Regions from separate parts of the Dehalobacter sp. MCB1 genome, predicted to be linked through region 2. Evidence: riboswitches for the same ligand, from Rfam matches in the RefSeq annotation. Region 2 holds a riboswitch; the other holds the start of a gene.
The links. Region 2 has a riboswitch for cyclic di-AMP ahead of A7K50_RS03920 (NlpC/P60 family protein). Riboswitches for the same ligand answer to the same signal wherever they lie in the genome.

Region 1: another riboswitch for cyclic di-AMP. It lies ahead of ablA (lysine 2,3-aminomutase); the one in region 2 lies ahead of A7K50_RS03920 (NlpC/P60 family protein).

What each region holds. Positions count from the first base shown of each region.
Region 1 is NZ_LXPC01000001.1:152,402-164,907, reverse strand. It holds gene A7K50_RS00770 (BlaI/MecI/CopY family transcriptional regulator) at 1-208, shown strand, start outside; gene A7K50_RS00765 (M56 family metallopeptidase) at 205-2,034, shown strand; gene A7K50_RS00760 (DUF3102 domain-containing protein) at 2,141-3,034, opposite strand; gene nhaB (sodium/proton antiporter NhaB) at 3,211-4,716, opposite strand; cyclic di-GMP riboswitch class I at 4,803-4,894, opposite strand; gene ablB (putative beta-lysine N-acetyltransferase) at 5,092-5,940, opposite strand; gene ablA (lysine 2,3-aminomutase) at 5,915-7,198, opposite strand; cyclic di-AMP (ydaO/yuaA leader) riboswitch at 7,345-7,482, opposite strand; sodium ion sensor (DUF1646 type) at 7,536-7,590, opposite strand; gene recQ (DNA helicase RecQ) at 7,929-9,719, shown strand; gene A7K50_RS00735 (YaiI/YqxD family protein) at 9,703-10,155, shown strand; gene A7K50_RS00730 (PD-(D/E)XK nuclease family protein) at 10,422-12,506, shown strand, end outside.
Region 2 is NZ_LXPC01000006.1:48,707-61,212, forward strand. It holds gene A7K50_RS03890 (DUF6765 family protein) at 1-541, shown strand, start outside; gene A7K50_RS03895 (DUF4474 domain-containing protein) at 610-1,581, opposite strand; gene A7K50_RS03900 (DUF4474 domain-containing protein) at 1,703-2,653, opposite strand; gene A7K50_RS03905 (hypothetical protein) at 2,742-3,212, opposite strand; gene A7K50_RS03910 (ABC transporter ATP-binding protein) at 3,382-5,130, opposite strand; gene A7K50_RS03915 (DUF456 domain-containing protein) at 5,328-5,807, opposite strand; gene A7K50_RS03920 (NlpC/P60 family protein) at 5,924-7,120, opposite strand; cyclic di-AMP (ydaO/yuaA leader) riboswitch at 7,124-7,256, opposite strand; gene A7K50_RS03925 (TrpB-like pyridoxal phosphate-dependent enzyme) at 7,409-8,779, opposite strand; gene A7K50_RS03930 (Xaa-Pro peptidase family protein) at 9,281-10,465, shown strand; gene A7K50_RS03935 (carbonic anhydrase) at 10,487-11,113, shown strand; gene A7K50_RS03940 (S1-like domain-containing RNA-binding protein) at 11,281-12,117, shown strand; gene A7K50_RS03945 (uracil-DNA glycosylase) at 12,086-12,506, opposite strand, start outside.

The DNA.
Region 1 (12,506 bases), on a different contig from region 2:
TGAACGGGGCATTTTAGACAACACGGATACTGTAGTCACTTCACGTATTAAAAAGGAAGAAGCGCAGAAGTATGAGAGCCAATCTTTAATTGAAAAAAACTTTGAAGGTTCTCTGCCGCAATTTTTAACAGCATTCCTTGATCGGAAAAAGCTCACGGCTAAGGAAGCTGAAGAACTAAAACGAATTATTGAGGAGGCGATGCAATGAACAGCTTGATGACAGTATTCAGCACTGTTGTCGGTATGAGCATGACAGCTTCCTACGTGGCTCTGGGTGTGATCCTGATTCGGCAGCTTCTGAAAAGGGCACCGAAAATCTTCTCTTATTTGTTATGGCTGGCGGTTTTCTTCAGACTGGTTTGTCCTGGTTCATTTACCTCAGTTTTTAGTTTCTTAAACGTTATTAAACCCGCTATGCAGCCTGATGCCTTACCTGAGGTGCTGGTGATGGCAGGCCTTGGGAACATAAATGATGCAATAAACGGTACAGTAAACAGCTCAGTTGGCAGCACGCTGCCTCTGGTCGCTGCAATGGATGTAAGTCCGCTTTCTATGATGATGTTGCTTGGCAGTATGGTCTGGATGGCCGGGGTTATGGTGCTGCTGATTTGGAATATTTTTTCCTATTTTAAAATTGCAGGGAAGATCAAAACGGCTACGCTGCTGGATGCTTCTTTACCGGATATTTATGAGACAGATCAAATCAGCACACCGTTTGTTTTTGGTTTTAGGAGACCGAGAATTTATTTGCCTGCAGGCATTTCGCCCCGGGAATTACCCTATGTACTGGCGCACGAAACGGTACATATTAAGAGACGCGATTATCTGATCAAACCGGCGGCATTTCTGGTTCTGATCATCCATTGGTTTAATCCGTTGATGTGGTTCTGCTTTGCGCTGATGGTTAAGGACATGGAAATGTCCTGCGATGAAACGGTTATCAGAAACAAGGGACAAGAGATCAAAGAAGATTATTCCAATTCCCTGCTGGCGTTGGCAGTTCAGAAGAACAGCTTCTGGCAGGCTACCCCTTTAGCTTTCGGTGCAAACAATATTAAAGAGAGAATTAAAAATGTGATCCATTACAGAAAACCCGGTGTTTGGATTGGTACGGCGGCAGTTGTTATGATTGTAGCGTTGATGATTGGATTTGTGGCAAACCCGGTCAATGACACGGCTGCAGGACAGGAAACATACGCTGGTTATGCAGTAGATAAATTACTGGCCAACAAAACACCGTATGTAGGCAATGCGAGCAAGGTTATCGCACTGATTGACGCGATGCCTTTGCCGAAAGGGGTCGTACGGGATAAAGTCGAATTGCAGACGTCGACCGCGCCGTATGGTCTAACCATTCAGTACCGGATCAACGACGATTCAGCGATTTCTGCGGAAAACGGAATGATCGGTGATGTGTTTGGGCGCAATGCCATCCTGTTGTTCAGCCTAGTCGATAATGTTGAAGTCATTAACATAAAATTTACCGACAGCGCGGGAAAATATGAAGGATATAGCACGACTTACTTAAGAAGCAGAATCGAGCAAATCATGCAGAGAGATGTACGCGTATATGCCGAAAGTGCCGATTTGCTGAAGGAATTGCTTACACGTCTGGAGTATGTGTACTTCAGTCTTGGAAATGAAGGAAATACGGCGGTCAACAAAGCTAAGCAGATTGAGCTGTGCTTGGAGAAAATCATGTCATCACCGTTACCTTCCTCCAATCCCTATGATTATATCAAAGCGCATCAGGCAGAGTACAATATCATTCTGGCCATGGATGAACAAGCACTGCCTTACCTATTTTCCGAATTTGCAAAAGGCGGGCAGACAGGCTTAAAGGGAAGTGTGATGGAGATCCTGTGCCGAAAGATCCTCGGCAGTGAGGATATCAAATACGCCAGCACGAATCATCAGGACTGGTATGATGCCTATAAAGCTCATACACAGCGGCTCACAGATAAAAACGGTTTGGACTGGATGCAGGCGCATTATCCGAAAGGTGTACTTATTTTGAGGGGAGAACAGAATTAACTTAGAACGAACTGTAACGCATTTTTCTCATTACGCGGCAACAATAAGCCGGAAAACAACGACAGCGTCCGCCGCGTTTTTCCGGCCCTTCATCATCTACCACTTCTTACTGTGTATCTCTGATGGGGCAAGCTTGCCTGTTCCACGTCTCATCTTTAAGCCACCTATCCAGAAGATCGTAAATTTTATTCTTATAAATGATATACGTCTCCTTGTCATTAGGGGCGATCTGGAGCAGCTTATGCTTGACTTCCTTGATGGTTTGATCCATGTTTTCACAGAGGAAGGCGATATGGTTGGCCCTGACTTTGAGCGACGTATTAATAAAGTTCGTCTTCATCCGCTCGTAGCCCTTGGCGGCTGAGCTTTTTTGGAGGGATTCCAGCGCATCATTCAGCTGCCTGGCCGTTTTAGCGAGTTCTTCTTTGGACGTTTTGACGTTCTCCAATTGGACCTTTAGATTGGCGAGTTCCGCAGTCAGCCCGGTGATGATACCGCTTTGGTCTTCCACTGTTTTCTGGAGATCCGTGTTCTCCTGCAGGGCCAGGTCTTTTTCCTGTAAGGCTTGGTCTTTTTCTTGCCTGGCTTGTGTCCGTTCCTTGACCGCTTGCCTGAGTTCCTGATTGGTCATGCCTTCGATATCCAGATCGACGATGAATTGCGCTCGTTCCTCCTTTGGGATACCTAAAAGAAGCACCGCCTGACTGTAGTTTAAATTCGGATTCGAATCCGAATTTGAGGAGGTAAGCTGTCCTGCTCCGTACTCTGTGAAGATACGCATCAGTTTATTGGCTCTGCTCTGGGAGAAATCGACCGACTCCTCCAGCCACTTGCCCCATTCTCCATGCTTAAGCAGGGCCTTGGCTTCCGTCAGCCGCCTGCCAATCTCGACAGCGGCGGCAAGGTAGATCCTCTCAGTCTGGTATTTGATCATATTAATTTCAGCCGCGATGACATGCGGCGTGCGTCCGTTGATGATATCGGTTACTGGATCAGTCATGATATCCACACTCCTTGGGGCTAACTTCACTCGTAGGATATGTGGCCAGGCTTAAAAGTGTGACAACCTCAGTATTAACAACGGACAATCTTTCTCATCGTATATAAGGTCACCGAAAGTCGAGATACTAAAAGATCAGTAATGCTTAAACCCTTGTAATCTGATATTCTCAAGTGTTATAACAGGTACATTGTTGCCAGTAAACCTGTTGCAGTCATAACGACGGCGTATGGCAGAGCCAGTTTTACCATCTCAGCGTAAGACAGGCGAATCAGCGGTGCTAGAGCAGAAGTCAAGAGGAACAGAAACGCCGCCTGACCGTTTGGTGTGGCAACGGAAGGGATATTTGTACCCATGTTGATGGCAACTGCCAGCTTGTTGTACTGCTCCACCGCAATGGCCCCGGCTTCAAACGCTTGCTGTGTTTCAGTCATATATACCGTAGCCACAAAAACATTGTCACTGATTGCCGAAAGGACACCGTTGGCCGCAAAGAAAGCCACAAGCTGGTTCTGCCCTTCCATGTTCAGCACCCATTGAATAATCGGCGTAAACAAATGCTGGTCATGAATAACCGCAACGACAGCAAAAAATACAACCAGCAGCGCAGTAAACGGCAATGCTTCTTCAAACGCATGACCGATGCGCTTTTCTTCAGTAACCCCGTTGAAAGCAGTAAGCAGGATAATAATCATCAGACCAATAATACCTACTTCCGCCAGGTGTAGTGCCAGGGAGAAGATCAGCAGAACGCCGCACAAAGCCATTACAATCAGGCGCACACGTCCGCGCATATTCCTGGCAGCATCTTTGGCTTTTACATCATCTTCCATAACCTTTCTCACAGATTCCGGAAGCTGGTAGCCGTACCCCCAGAACTTAGTAACTTCAAGGATAATGGTGGTCAGAAGACCAACGATCAATACCGAGATAGACACAGGGGCACATTGTATAAAGAAATCTACGAAGTCCCATTGCATAATGGAGCCAATCAACAGGTTCTGCGGTTCACCAACCAGTGTTATTGCTCCGCCCAGCGCAGTGCCCACAGCACCATGCATCATAAGATTACGCAGAAAACCACGAAACTCGTCCAGGTCTTCATGAAGTTTGTCATCAACACTATGGTCGTGATTAATGTCATACGTTTCGTATACTTTTTCGCTGGAAGCAAACTTGTGGAAGATGCTATAGAAACCATAGGCCACGGCGATAATCACTGCCGTTACGGTCAGCGCGTCCAAAAACGCAGAAAGAACCGCACCCAGTACAGCGAACAGGAATGAAAGCGCGACTTTAGAGTGTACTTTAGTAAGGAGCTTGGAAAACAGGTACACAAGACCTTCTTTCATAAAATAGATCCCGGCAACCATGAACATCAGAAGAAGAATAACCGGCAGGTTCATTTCAACCTCGTGATAGACCATATGAGGGTTAGTAAGTCCGAGCACAACGGCTTCGATCGCCAGAAGCCCACCGGCAGGAAGCGGATAACATTTTAACGCCATTGCCAGGGTAAAAATAAATTCGACAATCAACACCCACCCGGTAACGTACATACCGGCGGTAACCATCAAAATAGGGTTCAACACCAGAAAAGCAAGAATTGTTCTTTTGTACCAGTCCGGAGCGTGACCCAGAAAATTTGCTCTGAATGCTTGTCTGATGCCCATTTGTTTCATATGTACTATCCTCCCAAGTGAAAATTAAAGATATAAAAAAGAGAGTACTCCAAAACGGAACTACTCCCCCCCAAGAAGTTCATATTACTTGCAGCCTGGCAATCATAGCAACTTACAAGCAGCCTTAGACCCATAGCTTTAGCGTCCTTCACTTTCACGAAGTTTGCACCAACCTGTACAACTATATATTGTTATTTTTGCTTAAGTTTTTATATTATAACAAAAAATTATTCTTTTGAATACCCTGAATATATCCACTTTATGCTGAATTGTCCAGGTATTTACCTTAAGTATTTGTTTTTTAATATAATCCTTTAGCAAATCAGGCTATCTCTCAAAAATCTTCTTCCCCTTGACTTACAAAATAGTATTTTACTATTTTAAAGTTTTTACCCAAATATTCATATCTTCAAAACCCCCGCAAATATGGCAGTTGTTGATTAGTCTACCCCGATACATATACCCCAGCTTGCTTAAAGACCTGTTGATCCCAAGATTGTTAGCTCTTGAAAGGCTATATGCTGTAGCAAAGCCATTACGTTTCAAGTGTGTTTCCAGTTGGAATATCAATTCGCTTAATATATTTCTGCCTCTATACTTTGGATAAGTGGCGCAATCAGTTATTTCAGCATTCATGTTCTCTTTGTCTAGAACCACCGAAGCAATACTAATAATTTTCCCTTCCTCTTCCGCCACCATAAACAAGACATCATCCCGCATGACTTCTTGAAGATACTCTCTGCTAAAAATAGGAGTTGGATAGGTTTCAAATACCGTTTGAAAAAGCTGAACCATCTGGGGAATATCGTCCGGCACGGCCTGCCTTATCGTATAGTTTTTATTCTTAGTCAGCTCAAATTTATTGGTATTCTTAACACAATAATCGATAATTCTGTTTTCTTTCTCCTCATAGAGTGAATTTTTGCGCTTTGTATCAAGAAAAAGGGATATACAAGTTGCATCCTCTCCCTGAAAAAAACCGTCGATACCCCCCTCTGCTACAAACCCACATTCCTTAAAGATACTAAGATCTTGTTTATAACAATTCGCAATAATCTTACCCAGATTTTCTTTTTTGGAATAATCAATTATCTCTTTGATTATTAACTCTGACAAAAGAGAATGACTCAATATTTTAAGCCTTTTATTGCGATAATCCACGTACATGTCCACACCCGAAAAGTTAGTATATAAATTTTTACATTCGTCTTGATCTATATTCATGGAAGTCCTCCCTCTTATTGAGTCTTACGTTTCTACTTGGAATCAAGCACACTTGTTCATCTCTATATAACTTTTCTAATCCCCGGTATTCTTTATTCTTGAATTTACTGCACGTGCCGCATTTTCGGCACTGGTGCGTTTTATCCCGAGGCTCGCTATACGTGCAAATTACACCTTCATAATTTCTAAGAATGATCTTTTCAGGGGAATATGAAATCAAGTATTGTGGATTGACCGGGATCTTCCCCCCGCCTCCAGGCGCATCCACAACAAACTGTGGAATAGCTAGACCCGAGGTATGTCCACGCAGCATTTCTATGATTTCAATCCCTACAGAAACCGGAGTTCTGAAATGCTCTATTCCTTCTGAAAGGTCGCACTGATAAAGGTAATATGGTCTGATTCTGGAGCTTACCAGTTTTTGAACCAAATCACGCATTATATAGGGGCAATCATTAATGCCTTTTAAAAGTACAGACTGGTTGCCCAGAGGAATTCCGGCATCCGCCAATTTCTCACATGCCATGCGAGCCTCAACTGTCAGTTCCTTGGGGTGGTTAAAGTGAGTATTCAGCCAAATTGGATGATATTTTTTCAGCATTTCGCAGAGCGTATCGGTAATTCTCTGAGGCATGACAACTGGTGTTCTTGTGCCTATCCGTATTATTTCCACATGTTTGATTTCTCGTATTGATCTTATGATTGCTTCCAGCCTTTCATCAGAGAGGCATAAGGCGTCCCCTCCTGACAAAAGTACATCTCTGACTTCTTTATGCGCTCTGAAATAATTAATCGCCCGTTTGATATTGTCCTGGGAAAGAGCCCTATCCTCATGCCCGGCAAATCGTCTTCTTGTACAGTGGCGACAATACATTGAACACTGATCAGTAATAAGCAAAAGTACCCTGTCCGGATATCTGTGAGTAAGACCCGGGACTGGCGAGTCGACTGTTTCATGCAGCGGATCACAACTGTCGAACTTGGATATTTTAGTTTCATGAACCGTCGGTATTGCTTGCCGCCTTGCCGGGCAATGTTCGTCATTTGGATCCATAAGTGTAGAATAGTAGGGCGTTATTGCCATACGTAATTTTTTTAGACTTACTTCTACTCCCAGGCGCTCATCCAGGGTAAGGTTGACTACTTGTTCCAATTGATCAATTCTTGTGATTCGGTTAGAAATCTGCCACTTCCAGTCCTGCCACTGTTCTTCTGTTACATTTTTATATAAGGGTATATCCCTATAATTTCTTTGCATATTATTTAATTCCCCTTCAGATTCTTAATTGAGGATTGTCATTCCTCAATATTTAAGGTATATAAAACAAAATGCTGCAGAGAAGTCTCTGCAGCATATGCCTAAAAAATTTATACCCTAACTAAAGATGTCATCAAGCATATTAATCACCTTCTCTTCCAACGCTTACGAGATTAGCTGACGGATTCGGGTCGAAAGAGCTTAACCCTACCAAAGCATCTGCTATGGATTCACCCCTATTTGTTTGGGTCTCCCGTTCCATACGGATTCAGCGTTTAAAATAAATTCAGTTTTGTTCTTTGATAAAAACATAAGGTGAAAAGCTAACACATTAAGTAGCCTCCCACCCCAGAGCCTTGTTTCTCTTGAAAATGGCAAGTGCCATTCCAACCGAAAGCAAACGTATTATGTTTTGCGTATCCTATTTACTGAATCCAGCCAAAATATTAGCTGATAAATATAGGATAACAAAAGATTAATTTAATGTCAATTTAAAATGTATTTTTTTGGCAATGTTTCCTAACCATGTGAACTACAGTTCTCGTTTACAGAAACACCTCCTGAAAATAATTGCTGCAATGATATCAACGATATGAAGAATTGTAACAAAAATCCTGAGATTAATAAAGGAAATGACTTTTTTTCGGCGAACTTTAATACATAAAATCAGCCATAGATTCTGCTCTATGGCTATTTTTCTATAATCCCGACGATGGGAGATTGATTGGATATGATTACCAAAGCAAAAGAAGCCCTGCTCAAATATTTCGGTTACCGGGATTTTAGAGGAGGACAGGAACAAGTCATTGCAAGCCTGCTTCAGAGGCAGGATACGTTAGCCATTATGCCCACAGGGGCAGGCAAGTCGATTGCGTATCAGATTCCGGCGGTTCTGTTTGAAGGGGTTACGCTGGTTATTTCCCCTTTGATCTCTCTAATGAAAGATCAAGTGGACAGCCTCAGGCAAACCGGGATTCCGGCTACGTTTATCAACAGCTCTATTTCTCCGAAAGAGACCTGGTCGCGCATTGACAGGATGCAGCGGGGAGAGTATAAACTGGTCTATCTGGCACCGGAGCGTCTGGAATCGGAAGAGTTCCTTGCCAGGTTGAAGGGACTGCCAATCCATTTTGTGGCTGTAGACGAAGCGCATTGTGTTTCCCAGTGGGGCCATGACTTTCGCCCAAGCTATTTGCGGATCAGCAAGTTTTTGCAATCCCTGCCCGCAAGGCCGTTGGTCGGAGCTTTCACAGCTACGGCCACAGAGGAAGTCAGGCAGGATATCATCCGCTTGCTGGGCCTCAAGAAACCGAATTGCTTTATTACGGGATTTGATAGGCCGAACCTGAAGTTTTCCGTTCTGCGCGGTGAAAATAAGAAGGTTTTTGTTCAGGATCATCTGAGAAATAACCGCAATGATTCGGGAATTATCTATGCCGCGACGCGTAAAGATGTCGATAGACTCTATAAATTGTTGAAAGGACAGGGATTCTCAGTCGGCTGTTACCATGCCGGTTTGCCCGATCAGGAGCGAAAGCGCAATCAGGAAAAGTTTATCTATGACGAGATTGCTGTGATGGTGGCGACAAACGCTTTCGGTATGGGAATCGATAAATCCAATGTCCGGTTTGTGATTCATTACAACATGCCCAAGAACATCGAATCCTATTATCAGGAAGCCGGCAGGGCGGGTCGTGACGGTGAGCCGGCAGAATGTTTTCTGCTTTTTGGCCCCCAGGATGTGCAGATTCAAAAAATGATGATTGAAGAAACCATATTTCAGGAACAGCGTGTGGCCAATGAGTATAAAAAACTGCAGGCCATGGTCGATTACTGCCATACATCGAGATGTTTAAGGCAGACCATCCTGGAGTATTTCGGAGAAACAGAAAGTCCCAATAAATGCCGGAACTGCAGCAACTGTGACGATGACCGGAAAAAGGTTGATGTAACTCTGGATGCCCAAAAAATTCTGTCCTGTGTTTACCGGATGAAGGAACGTTTTGGTTCGGCGTTGGTAGCCGAGGTACTCAAAGGCTCCCAGAACAAAAAAGTTCTGCAGTTTGGGCTAGACAGACTATCTACCCATGGGATCATGAAGGACACACCGCTGCAGGAGATTAAGGACAGGATCAGTTTCCTGGCAGCCGAAGGTTATCTCGTGGTTGCAGGCGGCCAGTATCCGGTAATGAAGCTTGCGCCGAAAGCGGCGGCTGTGCTTAAGAGTGAGGAAAGAGTGTATCAGATTCAGGTGCAACGGGAAGAAGTATCGCTCACCGCCGCTGAACAAATATTTGAAAGACTGCGGGCCTTGCGCAAACAGATTGCCCAGCAGGAGGGATTGCCTCCGTACATGATTTTTCCGGACAGCACGCTCAGGGAAATGGCTCAAAGCTGTCCGCAGGACAGGAATACCCTGATCCGGGTAAATGGCGTTGGCGAAAGGAAACTGCAGAAATACGGGGATTTATTTTTAGAGGAGATCAAGGAGGCCCTGCAAGGACATGAAAATATTGGTTGACGCCGACGCCTGTCCGGTGAAAGAGATCATTGTGAGCTGCGCGAAACAATTTGAACTTCCGGTCATCATGATCATCGATACTTCCCATGAACTGAAGGATGACTACAGTATGGTGATCACCGTGGACCAGGATCGGGACAGTGTAGATTTCGCGCTGATGAAGCGGTTGGCCAGGGAAGATATTGTTGTCACGCAGGATTATGGACTGGCGGCGCTTGTTCTGGGGAAAGGCGCCAGGGCCATTAATCAAAATGGCCTTATTTATACGGACAGCAATATTGAACGGCTCCTTTTCGAACGTCACGTCGGACAAAAGGTACGGCGTGGGGGAGGAAGAACTACCCATGTCAAGAAAAGAACCAAAGAAGACAATGAACGGTTCAGGACGGCCTTTATTAGGCTGATCGAAGAAACCAAAGACCGTACGTTTGAATAACTCAAGAATGATAGAAAAAACACAGAATTACGAGTACAAGGTATTTAAATTAACTACCAAAAAAATTATAATGCAAACATTCATCAATATTACCCGAGATTTGGTCTGCGTGCCATAATTCCAGTGTCAAGCGGAGCATGGATGCGCAGCGCGGCCTTTTGTGTCAAGGATGACACAACGGCCGAAAGCGGAATTGTGGCATGCAGACAAGCTCGAGATAATAACACTGTTTTAGTTGGATAATTCTCAGAGGAACGGAGAACAGGATGAGTCTTAGGTTTATTTACGGACGGTCCGGCAGCGGCAAGTCCACCTATTGCCTGAATGAAATAAAGGAACGTGTCAACAACGGAGCGGATCATCCTTTGGTGCTGCTTGTGCCGGAACAGTATACGCTGCAGGCGGAGAGAGACCTGATTAACGTGCTGAAGACCGGAGGGATTCTAAAGACGGAAGTATTAAGTTTCCGCCGCCTGGCATTCAGGGTATTTAACGAGGCGGGCGGAATCACGTACCCGCATATCCACCCAGCAGGCAAGAGCATGTTGATCTATCGTGTCCTCATGCAGATCAAAGAAGAACTGAAGGTCTATACGAGATCAGCCGAGCGCAAAGGGTTTATCAGTTCGCTTTCAGGGCTGATCACGGAGCTGAAACGGTATAATGTTACGCCGGAAGATCTGCAGAACGCCATTGCCGTTATGGCGGACCAACCGCTCAAGGATAAACTGACTGAACTGAATGCCGTCTATTCCGGGTTCGAGGAACTGATCCGGCAAAGATACCGGGACAGTGACGATGATCTTACCCTGACGGCAGCCAAGCTGGAATCCACCACCATTTTTGACGGCGCGGAAATCTGGATTGACGGTTTTGCCGGATTTACACCGCAGGAATATAAAGTCATCACTATGCTGCTGCTTAAGGTGAGCAGGGTAAATATCTGCCTGTGTACGGATTCCCTGGCTGAAGAAGGTCTGTTGGAAACCGATGTGTTCTCTGAGGTCAAGGGGGTGTACCGCAAGTTCAAGAAAATCTGCCAGGAGGCGGGTTTGGAGATCGAGCCCCCGGTTCAGGCAGCGGGATTTCCGTTGCCCAGGTTCCGCTGCAGTGCAGAGTTGTCCCACCTTGAACGCTACTGTGATGTGTATCCGCATCGGGTATATACCGAAGCAACCAGGGATATCTTCCTGCATGCTTCGGTGAATATTTATGCGGAGATTGAAGCTGCAGCGGCAGACATAGTCAGGCTTTGCCGGGATCGTGGGCTCAGGTACAGAGATATTGCCGTAGTCACCGGAAACCTGGACGGCTACCGGAGTTTTCTGGAGACTGTTTTTGCTGAATATGAGATCCCGTATTTTTTGGACAGAAAGACCGAGATCACGGATCAGCCGCTGGTTAGGATGATGCTGGCGATGCTCGATATTTTTAGTGACAACTGGTCTTACGAAACGGTATTTGCTTATCTGAAAACCGGTTTATCCGGTCTAGATAGGGAACGTATCGACCACATCGAAAATTATGTGCTGGCCTGTGGGATCCGCGGTAGCCGCTGGACGAAAAATGAAGACTGGACGATGCATCCGGGTTTGCTGCCGGAAGAGAATCAGCGGCCCCAAGATGTGGAGAAGGCCGAAGCAGAGCTGAAGGAAATCAATCAGACCAGACGTGAAATTGCAGCTCCGCTTCTTCAATTTCGCGCCAAAACCAAAAACAGAAAAAAGGCTTCGGAAATCTGCGAAGCCTTGTATGATTTTCTTGGCGGGATAGGCGTCCCGGCCAGATTGGAAAGGATCATGGAAGAATTCAGGCGGCAGGGTATGCTAAATCTGGCCAATGAATACGGTCAGGTCTGGAATATCCTGATGAACGTCCTGGATCAGACCGTGGAGACTATGGGCGAGGAGCCTTTGAGTTTGGAAAGCTTTACGGACACCCTGAAAATCGGCTTTGCCGAATATCAGATTGGGTTGATACCGGCTTCGCTGGATCAAGTTTTGATCGGCAGCATCGAGAGGTTTCGAAGCCATGAGATCAAAGCACTTTTCATTTTAGGGGTCAATGACGGGGTGTTCCCTGCCACTGCTCAGACGGAAGGTATCCTGGCCGATGCGGACCGTGCCGCGCTGAATACGGTGGGGATCGAACTGGCTAATGATACCCGCACGCAGGCCTTTCAGGCCCAGTATCTGATTTACCGGTCTTTAACGACCGCATCTGCTTATCTTCGCCTGAGCTGGCCGATCGCCGACCAGGAGGGCCGAAGCTTACGGCCTTCGATGGTGATCTACAGGTTAAGGAAGCTGTTTCCGAAAATTACGGAAAACAGCACGCTGATTCCAATGCTA
Region 2 (12,506 bases):
CCCTGCGTATGGACACGGTCAGGCTTTGACCTTTCCTGATCTCCCTTACCTTGTTTGGTCATACCAGTATGATAGCAGTGGTGCTTTTGAGGGCAGGTACACCGTTGTAGAGATTGACAACAAAGAAAGGTATCAGCGGGCTTTGGCCAAAATTAAAAGATATCTTGAGATCTATTTAAAAAAACATCCTGAATTCAGAGATCCAAATTATCAATTCGGCGATATCTCTAAACTTATGAGTCAGGCGATTAATAAAGCATCGGATAAAAATAGGGAGGAAGGCTGGATCGCCTTTATGCTTGAACACGGGATGTTCCAGGAAAATGAATGGTCGGGGATTGTCTATCAGGAGAGTGAATGGCTGAGAAAAGCTTTTCAAAATTTTGATCCCAAAACCTTTAATAATAGGAGAGTAAACAATGTGATTCTTGCCGATCATTTTGCTGAATCCGACTGGCACCATTTTTATCAGGCTGTCAAATGGTATAAAAAAAGATTCTTTGAATGCTGCCATCAATACGGACTGTTTATTCCTAAATAACGAAAAGATAAAAAGCGGTAGGTTGGGGAGGAGGTTAAAAATGGGCAAAAAAAAGGGACCTTCTGTCCCTATCCACTGATCTTTTGATGCTGGAAAAGTTCTCTGCTTCTTCTGTAACCAAAAAGACTAACTAAACCCAGGATTAAAACCTTCAGCCACAATTTATAGAATTCCTTGCTCTTTCCAAGTCTTAATACAGTTTGATACAACTGCGGGGCCAGGTTCTCGATCGCCTTCATTTTATCCTGGATTGTATTGTAGGGACCCGTGATTTCCTGATATTTGTCGCACAATAATTTATTTTTAGCCTGAATGAGCCGGTCTGTTATAGGTTTACGCGTTCTTGGCTGGGCAGTATGCGACTTGTCAAAAGTAAAAGATACGTTATTCCCCAAAAAATACAATTCCTGATCATTGTATCCGGCATCTCTTAAACCATTTAAAAAAGCGTCCCGCATTGCTGTATTTGGAAAAGTAAGGTTAATATTCATTGTTAATTCTGAAGGATCGGAAAATTCGCCTAGTTTAAAACCGGTCAGCCACCAGTGTTTTTCCGATCGGGTAAAGAGCACACTTCCATTCTTCCTTAACACGAAAGACATCGGCAGCAATTCATCATTGTCTGCAGATTTATAAAACATTCCGCTGAAAATCCCCGGAAGCGTAAAATGGAATGCCCCGGTATAAATCCCGATCTCTCCGCCGGTTACCAGATCGTACTGACCTTTCCAGAAACAAATCATCCATTTCTTGCCGTCATATTCAAAATAAACCGGTTCACAATCAATAATCATACCTGTCGGAGCGGATACCTCATCATAAATACGGCAATACCCGGCATTTCTTTGCCATGGATTTAAAGTCGAGTAAAAAATATCCTGTTCCGGATCATAACGATAACCGGCATTTTCAATCACCTGATCCAAATCTGGGTCACCGGTACCTTGAGCGGGAACCGTAAGACTCTTCATGTTTTCAGGGTTGAAGATTCCGGTTTGAATAGAATAGCGGATGGAACCGTTGAATTTGTGAAATAACATCGGATTCGCCCCTTAAACAGATTAATTATTTAGAATATTTGACAATGACATTTTATGTAAAAAGGACAAACTCTGGAACAGGTTTGTCCGTAATTGATAAGATTTTTAGGATAATAGAATTTTAAGATTCAATGCTTAAACGTTGTAATCTGACTGCACTGGCTCTTAAGAAGAGGATAATAATCAGAGTCGTCATCAAAATTACCATCCAAGATTCAAGCGAAGGGATACGTTTGCCAATTTTCTTTACTTTTTTGTACATTCCAGGGTTTTGTTTTTCCAGTAGTTTGAGTTTTTCCTGAACGGTGCCCTCAGAGCCGGTTATTTCATGAAATTTTTCACATAAGAATCTATTTTTGCGCTGAATCAGCTGATCGGTCAATCGCGTGCGTGTCCAGGGCTGGGCTGTCTTGGGGATATCGAACGTGAAGCTTACGCTGTTATCTTGTACAGCTAATTCGTACTCATTGTAGCCGGCTTTACGCATTCCTGCCAGAAAAGCATTCCTCATATTAACGTCTTTCAATGTGAGACAGATATCCATTGTCAACTCCTCCGGCTCAGCAAATTCTCCGAGCTTGAATCCGGTCAGCCACCAATGTTTTGCTTTTCTAGAGAATAGTTCTTTACCATTCTTTTTGATGGTATATGACATATTCAGAAGCTCTTTATCGTCGACTGACTGATAAATTAGACCGTTTGACTTATACAGGCCAATTTCGCCGCCGCTGACCAAATCATATTGACCTTTCCAAAGGCCAATCATCCACTTTTCGTTCAGGTAATCAAAGGTTATGGGTTCACAGTCGATAATCATGCCAAGCGGCGCGGCAGCCTCATCAAAAAGCCGGCAATAACCGATATACCTTTGCCAGGGCTTCATATTTGAGATAAAAATATCCTGACTCACATCATAAGAATAACCGGCAATTTCAATGATTTCATCAAGGTCTTCGTTACCGGTGCCAACTGTATCAGACCCTATCTCAGTATCAACTACTGACTTATCCCAGGTTGATTGCTGCATGCTTTGGTGATAGGAATATGAGTCATTTCTGTTAAATAATAACATCTTACTTCCTCCTTAATAAAATACCAATATATGGATATAATATGTAAAAATACCCAGTATGCAAATACTGGGTATTGATAAATTGAGATCAATGACTCGGTCTGCTCTGGCCCTGCATACTCTGGCCATACTGCTGTTGACCCTGCTGACTCTGCTGGCTCATTTGAAATAACTGGCCCTGAGTCTGATCAATAAGTTGACCCATTTGTTCCAGTACCTGGTGAGCCTGGATTTGCTGATTGGCCTGTGTCAAAGCGGTCATCGCCGTTTGAATAGCTTGTCGCAGTTGTTGATCTGCCTGCTGTTTCTGCTGCTGGGTCTGGTTACGGAAGCCCTGAATTTGCTGCTGCAGCTGATTAGCTGCCTGCTGGCTCTGCTGAATGATTTCGTTCTGATTTACTGTACTACCCTGAGAAGAAAAGTTACTGAATGATACTTGTTTCAACTGATTCATAGTGTTTTCCATTGCGGATAATTGACTTCTTAGATCGCCGATTTCTTCACTGACTTCCATGTCTTTTTTGGCAGAAGCTAAGATGATCTTGTTTTTTTCATCCATTTTATCTTTACCTCCATAAGCAATTATGACCTAATTTATTTTTGTCAAATAACAAAAATATTATTAAGTTAAATTTTTCTGCAAAAATTTTTCGGCAAAACATACCGATCATTAGTGCTTATGGACAATAATTACGTTGAATCGTTTACGTTGATCTGCTTTACTTCGGCTAAGGTTCTTGTGTATCGTTTCCTTCAAACTGCATGTTGTAATACCGGGCATAGATCCCGTCAAGATTAATCAACTGGCGGTGAGTGCCTCTTTCTTGGATGCCCTCATCTGTAATGACAATGATTTCGTCAGCATTTTTAATGGTACTCAGACGATGGGCAATAATGATCGTCGTTCGCTTATGTGATAGTTTGGACAGAGACTCCTGGATATAGCGTTCGCTTTCATTGTCCAATGCCGATGTCGCTTCATCTAGGATTAATATCGGCGGGTTCTTCAAAAACACCCTAGCTATCGACAGACGCTGTTTTTGTCCTCCCGAAAGCCGGACGCCCCGTTCACCGACGAACGTGTCATAACCAAGTTCCAAAGACATAATGAATTCATGAATGTTAGCACTGCGGGCAGCCTCAATGATTTCCAGGTCGGAGGCATTCGCTTTGCCGTAGGCAATATTTTCCTTGATCGTACCGCTGAACATATAGACATCCTGCTGCACGATCCCGATCACATTTCTTAAGGATTCCAGTGTGATATCCCGGATATCGATGCCGTCAATCGTAATGGTCCCTTCAGTAACGTCATAAAAACGGGGGAGCAGGGAGCATAATGTTGTCTTTCCACCGCCAGAGGGACCCACCAGAGCAACTTTTTTCCCGGTAGAAATTCGGATGCTGACATTCTGGAGGACATCATCACCCAGGTTGTATCGAAAAGAAACATTGGAAAATTCTATTTCGCCTTTGACGTTTTCCAGCGGCAGGGCGTTTGTTTTTTCAATAATATCAGGTTTTGTCTCCATAATTTCCACAAAGCGTTTAAACCCGGCAAAACCCTTTTGAAACTGTTCGGTAAAATTAATCAAGACTTCCAGGGGTTGAACAAAGATATTGATGTAAAGCAGGTAAATGACAAGTTCCGTTAGTGTTAGTGATCCGTTGGCAATGGACAAACCGCCGGAGACAATGACGACGATATAAAGAAGCCCGGAAAAGAAGGAATTCCAGGCATGATAACCTCCCATCATTTTATAACTGCTAGCTTTGGATACCAAAAAGTCCTGGTTGCTTTTCTGGAATTTCATTTTTTCTGCTTCTTCGTTGGCAAAGGACTTGACCACCCGGATTCCAGCCAGACTATCCTGAAGGCTTGCGTTGACCTTGGCAATTTTGACTCGGTTATCCAAGAAGACCGCTTTCATCTTGAGGTTACGCTGAATACTGAAAATCACCATAATTGCTGTGACAGCGAGCAGGATAAGAGTCATTGGCACATTCAGCAGCATCAGCAAAACAAATGACCCAATAATCTTCAGGAGGGAAATAAATATATTCTCGGGTCCGTGGTGAGCCAGTTCGGAAATGTCAAAAAGGTCGTTAACTAGTCTGGACATCAGCTCACCGGTATTGTTCTGGTCGTAGTAAGAGAAAGACAGCCGTTGAAACTGCGTGAATAAATCCCTGCGCATGTCGGCTTCCATTCGGGCTCCCATGATATGGCCCCAGCAAGTGATGAAATACTGGCAAAAGTAGCGGATTATGTAGAGTGTCAGCAATGCTGCGCCGAAAAAGCCGATGCTGTGCAGGATCACCTCTCTGCCTTGAGTAAAAACATTTTTGTTTAAGTGATTTAGGATTTGAGGAAAGGACAGATCGACGACGGAGACAATCACTGCACAAAGCATATCCGTATAAAACAACAGGCGGTAAGGCTTATAATAACGAATAAAACGGTTCAGGATATTCATGCTGCAGAGCCACGCTTTCTAAAAATAAAGCCTGCAAATACTTGCAGGAATCTCATTCTTTTCTTGGACAGTATATCATATTTCATTAAAAGAAAAAATCAGCGGATAAATTCCATTCTGCGGAAACAATGAAATTAATATTTCTGTCAGAAAATCAAGGGGAAATGCGCTTTCTATAGAATATTTATGCAAAGTCATTAATAGATGCGCACGAAAAAATAGATAATCATAATGATTTCAGCACCGATCTTAACAGCTGTACCGCCAAGGACACCGAGCAGTGTACCTAAACCAATTCGGATTGTCTTCTTTAATTCCGTACCGCGGATCAGTTCGGCTACAATCGCCCCCAAAAACGGACCGAGAATAATACCAAGCGGTCCAAGAACGATCAAACCCAGAATAGTACCAATCACTGCGCCCCAGGCTGCTTGCTTGCTTCCGCCGAAGCGTTTCGTTCCGATAGCCGAGGCAAAATAATCCACAAAGAACAGCAGGATTACGACCAGGGCCTGCAGGATAAAAAAGTAGGCATTTAACGTTGTGAAGCCTGTCATAAAGCCATAGACCAGCATACCTGCGTAGATCAAAATGATGCCGGGCAAAACGGGAAGAATGGTTCCAACAATACCAACAATAAAGAGAATAATCGCGATGATTAAAGCAAGCGTATCCATTCTTCCTTCCCTCCATTTTCCGATAGGATCATCCATACGTCATCTGATAATCATATGTTTGCTGCTTACTCGTATAAATATACTGGATTGAAAGAAAAAACATTGATACAAAGCCTTTAATATCTTCGTGCACCAAGATAACTGGAAGAATGAGCGCTTAGATTGGATACCACGACGCCGGCTGAATAATTAAAGGCGTGCACATATTGTCCTCCGCCGATATAAATACCGACGTGTGAGGCGCCCCGGGCATAGGTCGAGAAAAAGACAAGGTCTCCCGGCTGCAGCTCATTTCTACCAACCGGGGTACCGGAAGCATACTGCGCGAAAGAGGAATGGGGAAGGGAGACACCGGCCGCAGCGTATACATAGCGGGTAAATCCGGAACAGTCAAACCCGCCGGGGCTTATTCCGCCATAAACATATGGGCATCCGACATAGCCCAGTGCATAATCCACGACATTTGAATAGCTGCCGGATCTGGAAGCAACCAGGATTGGCTTGGCAGTCGGTCCTTCGGCAATCACTTTAGTCACAGCGGCCTGGAGGATTGTTTCCTTCACAACCTGCTTTTTTAAATATTTACCGTTGCTCTGGACATAAGAATAGGTTACGGACTTTGATCCGTCACTTCCTGCCGTAATCACTTCTTTTTTGCCAAAGCCGAGCGAATAATCCTTCTTGGTGATGGTATCATATTGGATTTTCTGGGTTTCCGTATATGTTCCCTGACAGATGACAGTAAGGGAATGATTGTCAATTAAAGATTTTAAAACCTGTTCAGGCGATTGAATTTGGGACAGTTGAGTAGTCGTTTTGGAGGATGTGACATCTTCGGCGATCGTCGCAGATATCACAACATTATCTTTCGTGGGTTTCACGTAATAGGCCTGAAACTCTTTTAAGACCTGATCAATATCTCCAGCATCCGGTAAAACGGCAATCACAGTACCATTGATGGTGAACTGATAGGCAGCGTAGGGTTGATTAATTTTTTCTTCAATATTGTTCGGCCGCAGCGTAGAACGAAGGTAATCGGCATTACTTACGGTAACATGGGCATAAGTAACTGTGTAAGGTTCTTCTTTGGTCGCAGACATCATAAGTGTATCTGCGGTATTTTGGCTGAAGACCAGTCCAAGTTGTTTTCCGTTGACAGAGACAGCGATGGCATTCATTGGGGCAGCAAGGTAACAGGCAAATGACCCGATCAATATCATAGTAATAAATAAACCACCGAGCAGGCGCGGTGATTTCCATGATATTTTTTTAAGGCAGGTCAAGGTCACGCAAATGATCTGCTTAAAATGCATCAAATTTTCACCTTTCTTAGCTTACGAGGTTAGTTGACGGATTCGGACCAAAGGTATAGGCCCTACGCAAATGCGATTCACCCCAGAAAAAAAGTTCCCCCGCTCCAGGCTAACCTGGATTCAGCTGTACATTTAGTTATATTATTATACACAATTCTAGTACAATTCGACACATAATTAAAATGTCCTGCCGCGGAATGAAAAATTCTTGGTTATGATGACTGTCAAGTAAAAAGCTGCCGACAAAATTATCAGCAGCTTTTTACGAAATCTGTTATAACAGTGGTTCTACAGATCCACTGTTGGCAGTGTAGCAAAGCCTTTTTCCAAATCATCATCGGTCGGAATATAGTCTGTCATTGTGCCGGCATTATAGCTCATATAAGCAGCCATATCAAAATATCCGGTGCCGGTCAGGCCGAACAGGATGGTCTTCTTTTGACCAGTTTCTTTGCACTTGAGCGCTTCATCCATCGCAACCCGCAAAGCGTGTGCGGATTCGGGAGCAGGCAGGATGCCTTCGCAGCGCGCGAAGGCTGTAGCTGCTTCAAATACTTTGGACTGTTCAACTGCTCGGGCTGTCATATAGCCGTCATTGTACAGCTTGGAAATGATTCCGCTCATGCCGTGATATCTGAGGCCTCCGGCGTGGTTCGGGGAGGGAATGAACCCTGATCCGAGCGTGTACATTTTGATCAGCGGCGTTGTTTTTCCGGTATCCCCAAAATCAAATGCATATTTGCCGCGGGTCAGAGAAGGACAGGAAGCTGGTTCAACGCCAATAAACTCGATATTGTTCTTGCCGCGGATTTTGTCACCCATGAAGGGTGCAACCAGACCGCCAAAGTTCGATCCGCCGCCGACACAACCGATGATCATTTCAGGCTCAATGCCGTACTTGTCACAAGCAAGCTTGGTTTCTTCGCCGATCACGGACTGGTGCAGCAGGACATGGTCGAGTACGCTGCCAAGTACATAACGGCAGTTTTGGGTTTTGACAGCTGTTTCAATCGCTTCCGAAATCGCGCAGCCGAGTGAGCCGCCGGTGCCGGGGTTTTCAGCCAGAATCCTCCGTCCGATTTCGGTCGTATCGGAAGGAGAAGGAATAACTTTTCCACCATAAGTTTCAATGACGGCTTTCCTGTAAGGCTTCTGTTCTGAAGACACCTTTACCATATAGACGGTTAATGGAATATTGTAAAATGCACAGGCCATCGATAAGGCCGTACCCCATTGCCCAGCACCGGTTTCCGTTGTCAGGGAAGTCAAACCCTGTTTTTTGGCGTAATAAACCTGGGCAGCTGCGGAGTTTAATTTGTGGGAACCAGAAGTATTTGTGCCTTCAAATTTGAAATAGATCTCGGCAGGTGTACCCAGCAGTTTTTCAAGATTATAGGCTCTTACAAGCGGGGAAGGACGGTACATCCTGTAGTATTCGCGAACTTCCTCAGGAATTTCAATATATTCGTCCGTATTGTTTAGTTCCTGTTCAATCAGTTCGTCACAGAAGATCGGCCGAAGATCATCTGCGGTGCAGGGCTTCATGGTGCCTGGATGGATAAAGGGCGGCGGGAGCTCTTTCATAACAGCTTTTACATTATACCAGTACTTGGGCATCTCTTCTTCAGGTAAATAGATTTTGTAAGGTATGCTTGTCATGGTCTTCATTCCTTTCCAAATGATTCGTACTATTTTTTGATTAATCTTTGATGAATAAACAAAAATCTATAAAAAAAGCCTTGTCCAAACTATCGGACAAAGACTTTGATCTCTGCGGTACCACCCAACTTGCGTTTACACGCCGCTTAAAACGTATGATGGACATACGCTCCATTTATAACGGGCGGAGTTCCCGGCCTGCATACGCTTACATCAATCATTCCTTGTAATTTCTGCACGGCCCTCATGAGTCCATTCACATCAGTGCTGTTACCGCTTTTCCACCGGCCACGGCTCTCTTAAAACAGCAAACATCATGTTACTACTCTCATTCTGCGGTTTAACAGTATTAAATATTGCTTAAATCTTAGCTTGAAATTAATTTTTTGTCAAGAAAATGTAAAACTCCAAAGTCAGGGAATTGTACCATTTTGAAAAAACGCAAAGTATGGTAAACTCTAGAGAAGTACGCGATAACATTCTCTAACGGAGGAACTGTCTATGACACTTATGATAAACGAGCTTGACCGGAGACTGAATCACTTATGCGGCCTTATGGATCAGACCTGTCCTGATTGGGATACTATACTTATTTTGGGTAAAGTGAACCAGTACTATTTTACGGGAACAATGCAGGACGGCATGCTTATTATTCAAAAAGACCGGACCCGCCGCTATTTTGTTCGCCGAAGCTATGAACGCGCCAAAGCTGAATCGCTCCTGACAACGATCTATCCGATGGAAAGTTACCGTGATGCGGCCGGGATGATTGGAACTGGGCTAGGGAATACGTATCTTGAAACAGAGATTGTGCCGCTCGCCATGCTGCAGCGGCTGAAGAAGTACTTCACGATGACAAACATTCATTCAGTAGACAAGCCGGTGCTGTCGGTCAGAGCGGTCAAATCGCCGTACGAGCTGGAATGGGTGGAACAAGCAGGAAAAAACCATTGTAAGCTGCTGCATGAACTTGTTCCGCCGCTGCTCAGGGAAGGTATGAGCGAGGCTGATTTTGTAGCGGAACTTTATGCCGCTATGATCAAAATTGGACATCATGGTGTCAGCCGTTTTTCCATGTTTCAGACGGAAATGGTTGCCGGACAGATCGGTTTTGGCGAAAGCTCTCTTTACCCAACCAGTTTTGACGGTCCCGGTGGGGCTTATGGAATGTGTCCTGCCGTTCCTTTGTTAGGCAGCCGGGAAAGGAAGCTGAAGAAGGGGGATTTGGTTTTTGTCGATGTCGGTTTTGGCTGCAATGGCTATCATTCCGATAAAACCCAGGTCTATATTTTTGGAGCTAAGCCTGATGCCGATGTTGTGAAGGCGCATCGCGCCTGTATGGAAATTGAGCAGCGTCTGGCAGCAAAGCTGATTCCAGGGGCGATACCGTCGGAAATCTATCAATCGGTAATGAGCACGCTCAGTGAAGACTTCAGACGGAACTTTATGGGGTATGGGGAACGGCAAGTCAAGTTTCTCGGACACGGCGTTGGACTTCATGTCGATGAGCTGCCTGTAATTACGAATGGTTTTCTAGCGGAACTCACTGAGAATATGGTCATCGCGCTCGAACCGAAAAAGGGTCTGCCTAACATTGGCATGGTAGGTGTGGAAGATACCTATGTGGTGAGTGCTGCCGGCGGCAGATGTCTTACGGGCGGAGGAACGGACATTATCGAGGTATAAAAAGAAGCAAGGATGTAAAATATGGAGAAATTACTGCAGGGCCTTATTCAATTTAAAGAAACGGATTTCCAGGAGCACAGGCAGCTTTTTGAAGAATTAGGGAATTCTCAAAACCCGCATACGTTATTCATCGGCTGTTCGGATTCGAGACTGGTACCCAATTTAATCACCGGGACTTTACCCGGAGAACTGTTTGTTATCCGGAATATCGCCAACATTGTACCGCCTTACCGTAATACAGAAGAGTATTTGGCCACGACTTCTGCGATTGAATATGCCGTCAATATTCTTGGCATTCAGCATATCGTAGTCTGCGGCCATTCCAATTGCGGAGGGTGCAAATCGCTATATGCCTCGGAGAAAGAAATGCAATCGATTCCGCACACCCGAAAATGGCTGGAATTGGCAGGGAATGTTAAAGAAAAGATCATAGCAATGAATATTCCGGAATCGGAAATGGCAAAAAGGGAATGGATGACTGAACAGATCAACATTGTGGAGCAGCTCAAACATTTGTTAACATATCCGTTTATCAGGGAAAAAGTCCTGAATCAGACGCTGACAATTGAAGGCTGGTACTATATCATTGAAACGGGTGAGGTCTTCCGCTACAATCGGCATAATAGTGAATTTGAACTTGTGAATTAACTGCGAATCAAGACTTGGATGTCGTTTGATCCAGGGAGTCAAAGATCGTATGATTTTCTGGATTTTTAGTATAAAAATGACCGATAGTAGTACAATCTTCTAAATAAAGATATAATAGGAAATACTAAGATCTGATATATGATGTATGAAATAAAGAGGGAATTTGGATGATTGAATATGGCAAAATGCAGGAACTAAAAGTCGTGAAAACATCTCAAAATTGGTATATCCTGAATGCAAAGAACGATACGCAAAATAGTGTATTATTACCGATAAGCCTGGCTCCGAAGGATATCAGAATAGGTGATAAAATCGAAGTATTTGTTTATAGAGATACGAAAGAAAGGATCATGGCCTCCATAAAAAAACCAAGGCTGGTACTTGGTGAAACGGCTGCTTTAACTGTCGTCGATACGACAGAATTTGGCGCTTTTTTAGACTGGGGTTTGGAGAAAGACTTATTGCTGCCGCTTAAAGAGCAAGTCGGTGAGGTTAAAAAAGGCGGCACTTACCTGGTGGGATTAGCGCTCAATAACAGCCATCAATTATATGCCACAATGAAAATATATGATTCGCTCAAAATAAACGCTCCTTATAAAGAAAATGACAATGCCCATGGCACTGTCTATAACTTTAATCCTGAGTTTGGCGCGTTTGTCGCCGTGGATAATCAATATCACGGGATGATTCCAAATAAAGAATTGTATGGCAGCATCGCAATCGGTGATAAGGTCGACGTCCGAATCAAGAAGGTAAGACAGGATGGCAAGCTGGAATTAAGTTTAAGACAAGAGATCGCCCAGCAAATAGAGACGGATGCCCGGGTCATTTTTGAGAAGTTAAAAGCAAACGGCGGTGTGCTTAAGCTCAATGACAGAAGTTCTCCCGAAAAAATCAAGTCGGAACTGAAAATGAGCAAATCTGCCTTCAAGCGGGCGTTAGGCAGGCTGCTCAAAGAAGGTGCAGTCCAAATCACGGACGATGCGATTCGGTTAATGTGGTAGATGAGGCAGGCAGATTTTCTATTTGCCAGTCAATTGGCTTCTTGCCAATCGAGACCAAAAATTGATTGGCCCTGGAAAATGGTCTGCTGCCGAAGAAACCGGCATGGGCGGACAGTGGACTGGGATGGACAGATTTGATGATACAATGCCTGGATGGATTGAGAATGCTCAGTTTAGACTGGGCATTTCTTCCCCAGAGGATAAAAACAACAGGGTCTTCCTGCTCATTTAAGAGCGCAATGATTTTATCGGTAAACTGGGACCAGCCGATGCTGCTGTGGGAATTGGCCTGACCGGAACGGACGGTCAGCGAGGCATTCAGCAGCAGGACGCCTTGGTCGGCCCATTTCTTTAAATATCCGTTGTTTGGAATATAACATCCCAAATCA